2 regions of the Bradyrhizobium sp. 170 genome follow, and region 2 is predicted to be linked to the other one. Evidence: predicted binding sites of a transcription regulator. Region 2 holds the regulator's gene; the other holds the start of a gene.

Region 1 (4,184 bases), 480 kb from region 2:
CGCATGGTCTCCCAGTCGGACTGGCTGCCCATGATGATGGCGATGGGTGTGGTCATCTCGTCAATTCTGTTCGGGAATCCAGAAACATAGGCCGATTATAGGGTCGGCCCGGGGCTCATCCAAGGCGTGGCAAGGGATCAGGAATGGACTATCCTGTCTTGGTGAATCCCGGCAAGCCTTCATAAGCAAGCCTGCACAGGGAAGGCCATGAAGAAGAAAACCAGGGCGACCGCCTCCAGGGCCGGAAAACGCCCCAAAACCGCGGTTTCCGGGCGAAAAACCGCCCCGCGGCGGTCATCCGCCCCGGGATCCCGGCCGCCGGCGGTGTCCAACGGCACCAAGGCGACGATTCGCCGGCTGAAGGCGGAACTGGCCCGGACGCAGACGCAGATCGAGGAACTTCAGGCCTCCGCCGATACCGATTTCCTGCTGGGCATTCCAAACCGGCGCGGCTTCGAGCGCGAACTCAGTCGCGCGATCGCCTACATCAAACGCTATCGCGCCGGCGGCGCCCTAGTCGTGCTCGATGTCGATCGCTTAAAGCCGATCAACGACGCCTTCGGACACGCCGCAGGCGACCAGGTGCTCAAGGCTATCGTCACGGCGCTGCTCGCGCAGGTGCGCGCTTCCGACGTGGTCGGCCGGCTGGGCGGCGACGAGTTCGCGCTGCTGTTGTGGAATCTCAGCGAGACCGACGCCAAGGCAAAGGCAGCCGCGCTGGAGGAGGCGATCGATCGCCTCACCTTCGTGTTCGATGGCCGCACCATTACCGCGGGCGCCTCCGCGGGTGTCTCCATTCTCGATACCCATTCCGAAGCCGGCCGCGCGCTGGAAGCAGCCGACAGCGCCATGTATGTCCGCAAGGCGCTGCGGCGGCATGAGATGTCGTGAATTCGCGCGTCGTCATTGCGGAGCGAAGCAATCCATCGCACGGCATAACGGATAGATGGATTGCTTCGTCCGCTTCGCTCCCTTGCGCAAACGCTTCGCGTTTGTCGCAGGCAATGACGACGCTACAACCCGCTAAGGTCATCCGGCACATTGCCGAACTTGCGCAGCAATTTCGCGTCGCCGAATTCGCCGATCATCGGATCGCCGCTGCGGCTGAAGGCGACGGCGCCGATGCTGCCGGCCATTCGCGACATCGTCTCGGCGCGCCGTAACGCGGTCGTCGGGCTCTGGCATTCTTCCGCGGCTCCCGCCATCGGCGTGCCGCTATCATCCTGCAGGAATGGCATTGCGACGTAATATGTGACATCGGCCATTGGTTCGCTCCGGTGGTGATTGATCAGGCCGCGTCGCTCTCCGCATGGGAGGTTCTCGCCGGCACGCAGCCGGCGGCGATGGCCGCCTGCAATTCCTCCAGTTCGGTTTCCAGATACTCGTTCGCCATGATCAGCGCCTTGATGGTCGAGCGCAGATTGCCGTCGCACATCGCGATGGCTTGATCGCAGGCCTGCTCGTAGCGGCTGTTGTCGGACAGGGGTGAGGTGACGGACATGGCGGGACTCCCGAGGCTGGCGGCAGGACGGCATGTTCTCTTTTTGTTCTCAAGGAGTCAAGCCGCATCCGCCAACCGGAAACCTGTTTTTCGGTCGGCCGTCCGGCAGGATCTTCGCTACGCCGGGCTGTGTGATGTCGCGGGTTGTGTGGATGTCGGGGAAAAGATCTGCCGGAAGGCGGACGTTTTGGCGAGCCGAATTGGCCGAACGAGGCAAGCGCAACGATCAGGCGATGATATCAGGCGTGATCTGGTCTTCGATGAAGGCGATGCGGTCGCGCAATTGCAATTTGCGTTTCTTCAGCCGCTGCAGCCGCAGCAGGTCCGGCGCCGGCGACTGATGCAACGCGTCGATCGCCGCATCGAGATCGCGATGCTCCTGCTGCAGCCGGGCGAGCTCGTTTTCAAGCTCGCGCTCATCATCGTCGGTCATGGTGTACGTTAGCTGAAAGCATGATGAGGTTGTGAACGGATTATCCTAGAGCGTGATGACTTTTCTTCGAATTGTCATCCCGCTCTAGCTCTTTGATTTGAGCATGATCTCCGCGCAAACCGGAACGCGTTTGCGCGGAGATCATGCTCAAGGCTGGCAGTGAATATCGTCCCTGCGAGGCTGGTCCGCAAGCTGACCGGGTTCCCATACTCACGATTGGTTACAGATAAATCCGAAAATATGACAGGCGCGATTCTGGATACCCATCGACAGATTCGTCGTCTGGTGTACACTCCCGCGTCCGGATCGAATCTGAGGTTCAACCACCGAGGAGATTTCGTATGGCACTACAGGCGCATCTTGTTGAACTTGAACGTAAACACAAGATTCTCGAGAATGAATTGCACGAAGCGCTCGTGCACCTTTCCACAGACGACCTGCAAATTGTCGAGTTGAAGCGCCGCAAGTTGATGGTCAAGGATGAGATTGAGCGGTTGAAGCATACCGCCAGCGAAACTCTCCACTAACAGTCCCAGCAAAAGTATCGAAAGTCCCCACACGGCCGGATGGGCGCCGATGCGCTCATCCGCCCGCATGTGGGCTCTGTCAAAGCTCCACCAGCGCGCCGACATGATCGGCGATCGCGAGCGATGACGTCAGTCCCGGCGATTCGATACCGAACAGATTGATCAGCCCGGCGACGCCGTGATCGGCTGGGCCCTGGATCAGAAAATCCTGCGTGGCAACTGCCGGCGGCACGATCTTCGGCCGGATTCCGGAATAGCTCGGCATCAGTGCGCCGTCCGGCAGCGTCGGCCAGTAGCGCCGGATCGCGGGGTAGAATCGCTCGGCACGAGCAGGATCCACCGCATAGTCGATGCTCTCGATCCATTCCACGTCGGGGCCGAAACGAGCCTGTCCCGCCATGTCGAGCGTCAGGTGCACGCCCAGCCCGCCGGGCTCCGGCACCGGATAGATCAGGTGTGAAAACGGGGCCCGCGCGCTGCAACTGAAATAATTGCCCTTGGCCAGATAGGCGCAGGGGATCAGCCCGACCGGCATGCCTTCGATGCTGCGCGCCACTGCGGGCGCGCTTAAGCCCGCCGTGTTGACGAGCAGGTTGCATGCAAGCGTCATCGGCGCGTCACCGCCGGCTTCGATTTCGATCCGGCCGCCACCGGCCCGGGCGCGCAACAGCGGCGTGTGGAACGCATAGGCCGCGCCCGCTTCCTCCGCGTCGCCCCGCAGCGCCAGCATGTAGGCGTGGCTGTCGATGATGCCGGTGGTGGGCGAGAGCAGGGCCGCATCGCAGTTGAGCGCCGGCTCCAGCGCGCGCGCGGCCTCGCCCGTCAGCAACTGCAGATCGTCGACGCCATTGGCTTCGGCATGCGCGCGGATCGACTGCAGCTTTTCGGTTTCGCCTGGTGTCGTCGCCACGATCAGCTTGCCGCAATTGCGATGGGGAATGCCGTGGTCGCGGCAATACTGGTAGAGGGCGCGCTTGCCGCTCACGCACATCTGCGCCATCAGGCTGCCGGCGCGGTAGTAGATACCGGCGTGAATCACCTCGCTGTTGCGGGAGGAGGTGATGGTACCGATGCCCTCAGCGGCCTCGAGCACGATCACTTCGCGGCCCGCCTGGGCCAGCCGCCGTGCGATCGCGAGCCCGATCACTCCCGCTCCGATGACGACGCAATCGACCTTGTCCATGTCAGCTTCGGACCTGGGAATCTGGCGTGGAAATCGGCGCCTGCCACGCCCGGCAATCATCGTTTCGTCCGCCCGAGCAGTCAAACAACCCGTTGGTTTGCCTCGAAATACGCCGCGAACGCAGTCCCGTTAGTGAAGCATTAATCATGTCAGGCCAATTGCCGTAATTTGGGTCATATTTTAGAATTGTACGGGTAGTCATTTACCCGATCCAAACCCGTCAAGCCAGACACTCCGCCCGCAAACCTTGGGTGGGTAATGGCTGACAGGAACCGGCAGGCAGGACGGAAGAATTTGATTCCGGCGCAGGCCCTCGTCTGTCTGCTCGCCATGGCTGCGCCGTGCGGACTTGCGTGGGCCGCGGCTTCCGCGGGCTTTGCGCCGGCGAGCTATATCGGCGAATTCGATCCCAATCAGGTGTGGGAACTGCTGCTCGGGGGGATCGCCGTCGTTTCCTTCCTGGTTGCGATCGGGATCTGGATACTGGCGGCGTTGCGCGGGGCCAAGAGCGCACAATTGCAGCGCAGCGCATTCATCGGC
Region 2 (4,184 bases):
ACTGAAGGTTTGAGACCCGCTTTCAAGACCTGCCGCGGAGCACACGCGTGCATTGGCGCGAACGCGGCAACGGCCGGTCTTGCGAAAACGAAACGTGCCGCCTCTTAAGGGCGGCACGTGAGAGGTATTCTATGTGGGCGGGGGGCGCTGTCAACACGCCACGAAGCCGCCTTTCCTGCACTGCAAGATAAGAAAATCCGTAAGATTGCGGTGTGGTGGAAAACACGCAGTGCAATGCCTAGATATCGGAACATGTGGACGCGCGGGCCCGGACTCTTGCGCCCGAGTCACGCCATATTGTAGCGTTTGGGCTGTCGGGTACGACATCTCGTGCGGCAGTTCTGATCCCTAGAGTCCATTTGTGCAGGCGTAGACGTTCGGGCGCGGTTTTCGCGCCCGGCGAGGGCTAAGGGATTCTGACCGCAGGGATTTTTTGAGACGAATGACGTCGCCAGCGCTGCCCTGATTGGCCGGCGCGATGCGAAGGGAAGAATGCGATGACGGTATTGACCTGGTCCGACGATCGCGTCGAGCAGCTGAAGAAGCTCTGGGAAGCCGGATTATCGGCCAGCCAGATCGCCGCGGAACTCGGAAATGTGACGCGAAACGCCGTGATCGGCAAAGTGCACCGGCTGGGCCTGTCCGGCCGCGCCAAGAGCCCCTCCTCGGCCGCCCCGCGGCAGCGCAAGGCGCGCCCGGCCCAGCAGATGATGCGGGTGTCGCGCCCGGTCTCGCGCGGCAACACCGCGCTCGCGCACGCCTTCGAGGTCGAGATGGAGCCGGATCCGATCGCCTTCGACAACGTGGTGCCGATGAGCCAGCGGCTGTCGCTGCTCGAACTGAACGAGGCCACCTGCCACTGGCCGGTCGGCGATCCCTCGAGCCCGGAATTCTTCTTCTGCGGCGGCAAGGCGCTTTCGGGCCTGCCCTATTGCGCGCATCACTCGCGCGTGGCGTATCAACCGGCCGCCGACCGGCGGAGGCAGGCGCCGAAGCCGACGCGGTAAGGGCGATCGTAAGTTACGCGGGAAATATCCGCCGTCGTCCCTGCGAACGCAGGGACCCATAACCGCAGGCGTTCGTGGTTATGTCACGCTGGAGCACCAGCGTATTACAACAATCGAGATTTGTGGTTATGGGTCCCCGCGCCCCGTGCGCAATTGCGCACTAGGCGGGGACGACGATGGAGTATGGGTGACGCGGTGGAGCGCTACGGCTCCACCTTCGCAAACCGGTCATCCAGCGCGTATCCCGCGCCGCGCACGGTGCGGATCGGGTCCTGCTCGCGGCCGGGATTGAGCAGTTTGCGCAGGCGGCCGATATGCACGTCGACGGTGCGCTCGTCGATATAGATGTCGCGGCCCCAGACGCTGTCGAGCAATTGCTCGCGGCTGAAGACGCGGCCGGGATGCTCCAGGAAAAATTCCAGCAAGCGATACTCGGTCGGGCCAAGATCGATCTGGCGGCCCGAGCGCGCGACGCGGCGCTTCTCGCGATCGAGTTCGATGTCGCCATAGGTGAGCACGGTGGCGAGCCGCTCGGGGCTTGCGCGCCGTAACAACCCCTTCACCCGCGCCAGCAGTTCCGGCACCGAGAACGGTTTTACGATGTAATCGTCGGCGCCGGTCGCAAGGCCTCGCACCCGCTCGCTCTCCTCGCCGCGTGCGGTGAGCATGATGATCGGCAACTGCTTGGTCTCCGGCCGGGCGCGCAGGCGGCGGCAGAGCTCGATGCCGGACAGTCCCGGCAACATCCAGTCGAGCACGACGAGATCGGGCACACGCTCCTTCAGCCGCGTATCCGCATCGTCGCCGCGGGCAACGGTTTCGACGTCATAGCCTTCGGCGTCGAGGTTGTAGCGCAGCAGCGTGGTCAGCGCTTCCTCGTCCTCGACCACCATAATGCGCGCGCTCATTCTGCTTTCGCCTCTTCTGTTTGACGCGTTTTCTTCACGCGAACCGGTCTCCACTTCGCTTGAAAACGCTTTATCAAGTGTTGGGTACGGCGGTAGCAAACGTCGTCATGTCGCCTTTCGGGCGCTTGTCGAGCATCTGCTGTCCCTCGATCATGTAGAACACGGTCTCGGCGATATTGGTGGCGTGGTCGCCGATCCGCTCGATGTTCTTGGCGCAGAACATCAAATGGATGCAGAACGAGATGTTGCGCGGATCTTCCATCATGTAGGTCAGGAGCTCGCGGAACAGCGAGGTGCAGATGGCGTCGACTTCCTCGTCGCCCTTCCACACCGCCATCGCCGCCGGCAGATCGTGCGCCGCATAGGCGTCCAGCACCGACTTGACCTGCGACTGCACGAGATCGGTCATGTGTTCGAGGCCGCGCATCAGCTTCAGCGGCTGGAAATCGTTCTCCAGCGCCGCGACGCGCTTGCCCATGTTCTTGGCGAGGTCGCCGATCCGCTCCAGATCGGTAGCGACCCGCATGGCGCCGACGATCTCGCGCAGATCGATCGCCATCGGCTGGCGCCGCGCGATGGTCAGCACCGCGCGTTCCTCGATCAAATGTTGCAGGCGGTCGATTTCGACGTCTGAATCGACGACGCGCTTGCCGAGGGCGACGTCGCGGCGGACAAGCGCATCGACGGATTCGGTGATCATGCGCTCAGCCAGGCCGCCCATCTCGGCGACGAGACGGGTCAGTTCCTGGAGATCGGTGTCAAATGCCTTGGCGGTGTGTTCGGATGCCATGTTTTATCTCCTCAACCGAACCGGCCGGTGATGTAGTCCTGGGTACGTCGATCGCTCGGCGAGGTGAAAATCTTGTTGGTGTCGTCGAACTCGATCAACTCGCCGAGATACATGAAGGCGGTCTTGTCCGAAACGCGGGCCGCCTGCTGCATGTTATGGGTGACGATGGCGATGGTGTAATCTTCCGCCAGTTCCTGGATCAGTTCCTCGATCTTGGCGGTCGAGATCGGGTCAAGGGCCGAACAGGGTTCGTCGAACAGGATCACCTCGGGCCGCACCGCCACGGTGCGGGCGATGCAGAGCCGCTGCTGCTGGCCGCCGGACAGCGACAGGCCGCTTGCATTGAGCTTGTCCTTGACCTCGTTCCACAGCGCACCGCCACGCAGCGCCTTTTCGACCCGGCCGTCCATCTCCGACTTGGAGATCTTCTCATAGAGGCGGATGCCGAAGGCGATGTTTTCGTAGATCGTCATCGGGAACGGCGTCGGCTTCTGGAACACCATGCCGACGCGGGCGCGCAGCAGGTTCAGATCGAGCTTGGAATCAAGGACGTTGGTCTGGTCGAGCATCAACTGGCCGGTCGCGCGTTGGCCGGGATAGAGGTCGTACATCCGGTTGAAGATCCGCAGCAGCGTGGACTTGCCGCAGCCGGACGGGCCGATGAAGGCGGTGACGCGGTTTGTGCCGAGCGTCAGGTTGATGTTCTTCAGCGCGTGATGCTCGCCATAGTAAAAATTCAGGCCGCGCGCGGTCACCTTGGGCGCGGCCTCGGGCAGCGCCACCTGCGGAACGGGCCCGCTCGCGGTACTCACGGATACGGAGAGATCGGTCATTTGGATGTCCTCTCGGCGCCAAGAATGCGCGCGCCAATATTCAGGGCAAGTACGGTGAGCGTGATCAAGAGCGCCCCGCTCCAGGCGAGCTGCTTCCAGTAGACATAGGGGCTCTGGACGAAGTTGTTGATGGTGACCGGCAGGTTCGCCATCGTCTTGGTCATATCGAGGCTGAAGAACTGGTTCGACAGCGCGGTGAACAGCAGCGGCGCGGTCTCGCCGGCGACGCGGGCGGTCGCCAGCAGGACGCCGGTGATCAGGCCCGACCGGGCCGCGCGATAGGCGATCCGCCGGATCACCAGCGAGCGCGGCAGGCCGAGCGCGGACGCCGCCTCGCGCAGCGGATTGGGCACCAGCCCGAGCATGTCCTCGGTGGTGCGGACCACCACCGGGATCACGATCACAGCGAGAGCCAGACAGCCGGCGAAGGCCGAGAAGCCGCCCATCGGCACCACGATGGCGCCGTAGATGAACAGGCCGATAATGATCGATGGCGCGCTGAGAAGAATATCGTTGATGAAGCGGATCACCGAGGTGAGCCTGTCGTGCTTGCCGTATTCGGCGAGATATGTGCCGGCGAACAGGCCGAGCGGCGCGCCGATGCCGACCCCGATCACGGTCATCATGATCGAGCCGATGATGGCGT

What was found. Region 2 encodes PhoB, which activates phosphate uptake and scavenging genes when phosphate is short. Its sites were predicted from a motif close to TGTCATNNANCTGTCAT; they were not measured.
Region 1: IVB05_RS05120 (DUF465 domain-containing protein) is a predicted target of PhoB. The motif match lies at 2,007-2,023, and genes of this name have one in related genera.

What each region holds. Positions count from the first base shown of each region.
Region 1 is NZ_CP064703.1:1,073,297-1,077,480, forward strand. It holds gene purE (5-(carboxyamino)imidazole ribonucleotide mutase) at 1-56, opposite strand, end outside; gene IVB05_RS05105 (GGDEF domain-containing protein) at 208-891, shown strand; gene IVB05_RS05110 (hypothetical protein) at 1,014-1,265, opposite strand; gene IVB05_RS05115 (hypothetical protein) at 1,289-1,501, opposite strand; gene IVB05_RS05120 (DUF465 domain-containing protein) at 1,728-1,934, opposite strand; gene IVB05_RS05125 (DUF465 domain-containing protein) at 2,276-2,461, shown strand; gene IVB05_RS05130 (NAD(P)/FAD-dependent oxidoreductase) at 2,541-3,644, opposite strand; gene IVB05_RS05135 (EAL domain-containing protein) at 3,903-4,184, shown strand, end outside.
Region 2 is NZ_CP064703.1:589,709-593,892, reverse strand. It holds gene IVB05_RS02760 (GcrA family cell cycle regulator) at 498-1,007, shown strand; gene phoB (phosphate regulon transcriptional regulator PhoB) at 1,211-1,915, opposite strand; gene phoU (phosphate signaling complex protein PhoU) at 1,989-2,705, opposite strand; gene pstB (phosphate ABC transporter ATP-binding protein PstB) at 2,717-3,538, opposite strand; gene pstA (phosphate ABC transporter permease PstA) at 3,535-4,184, opposite strand, start outside.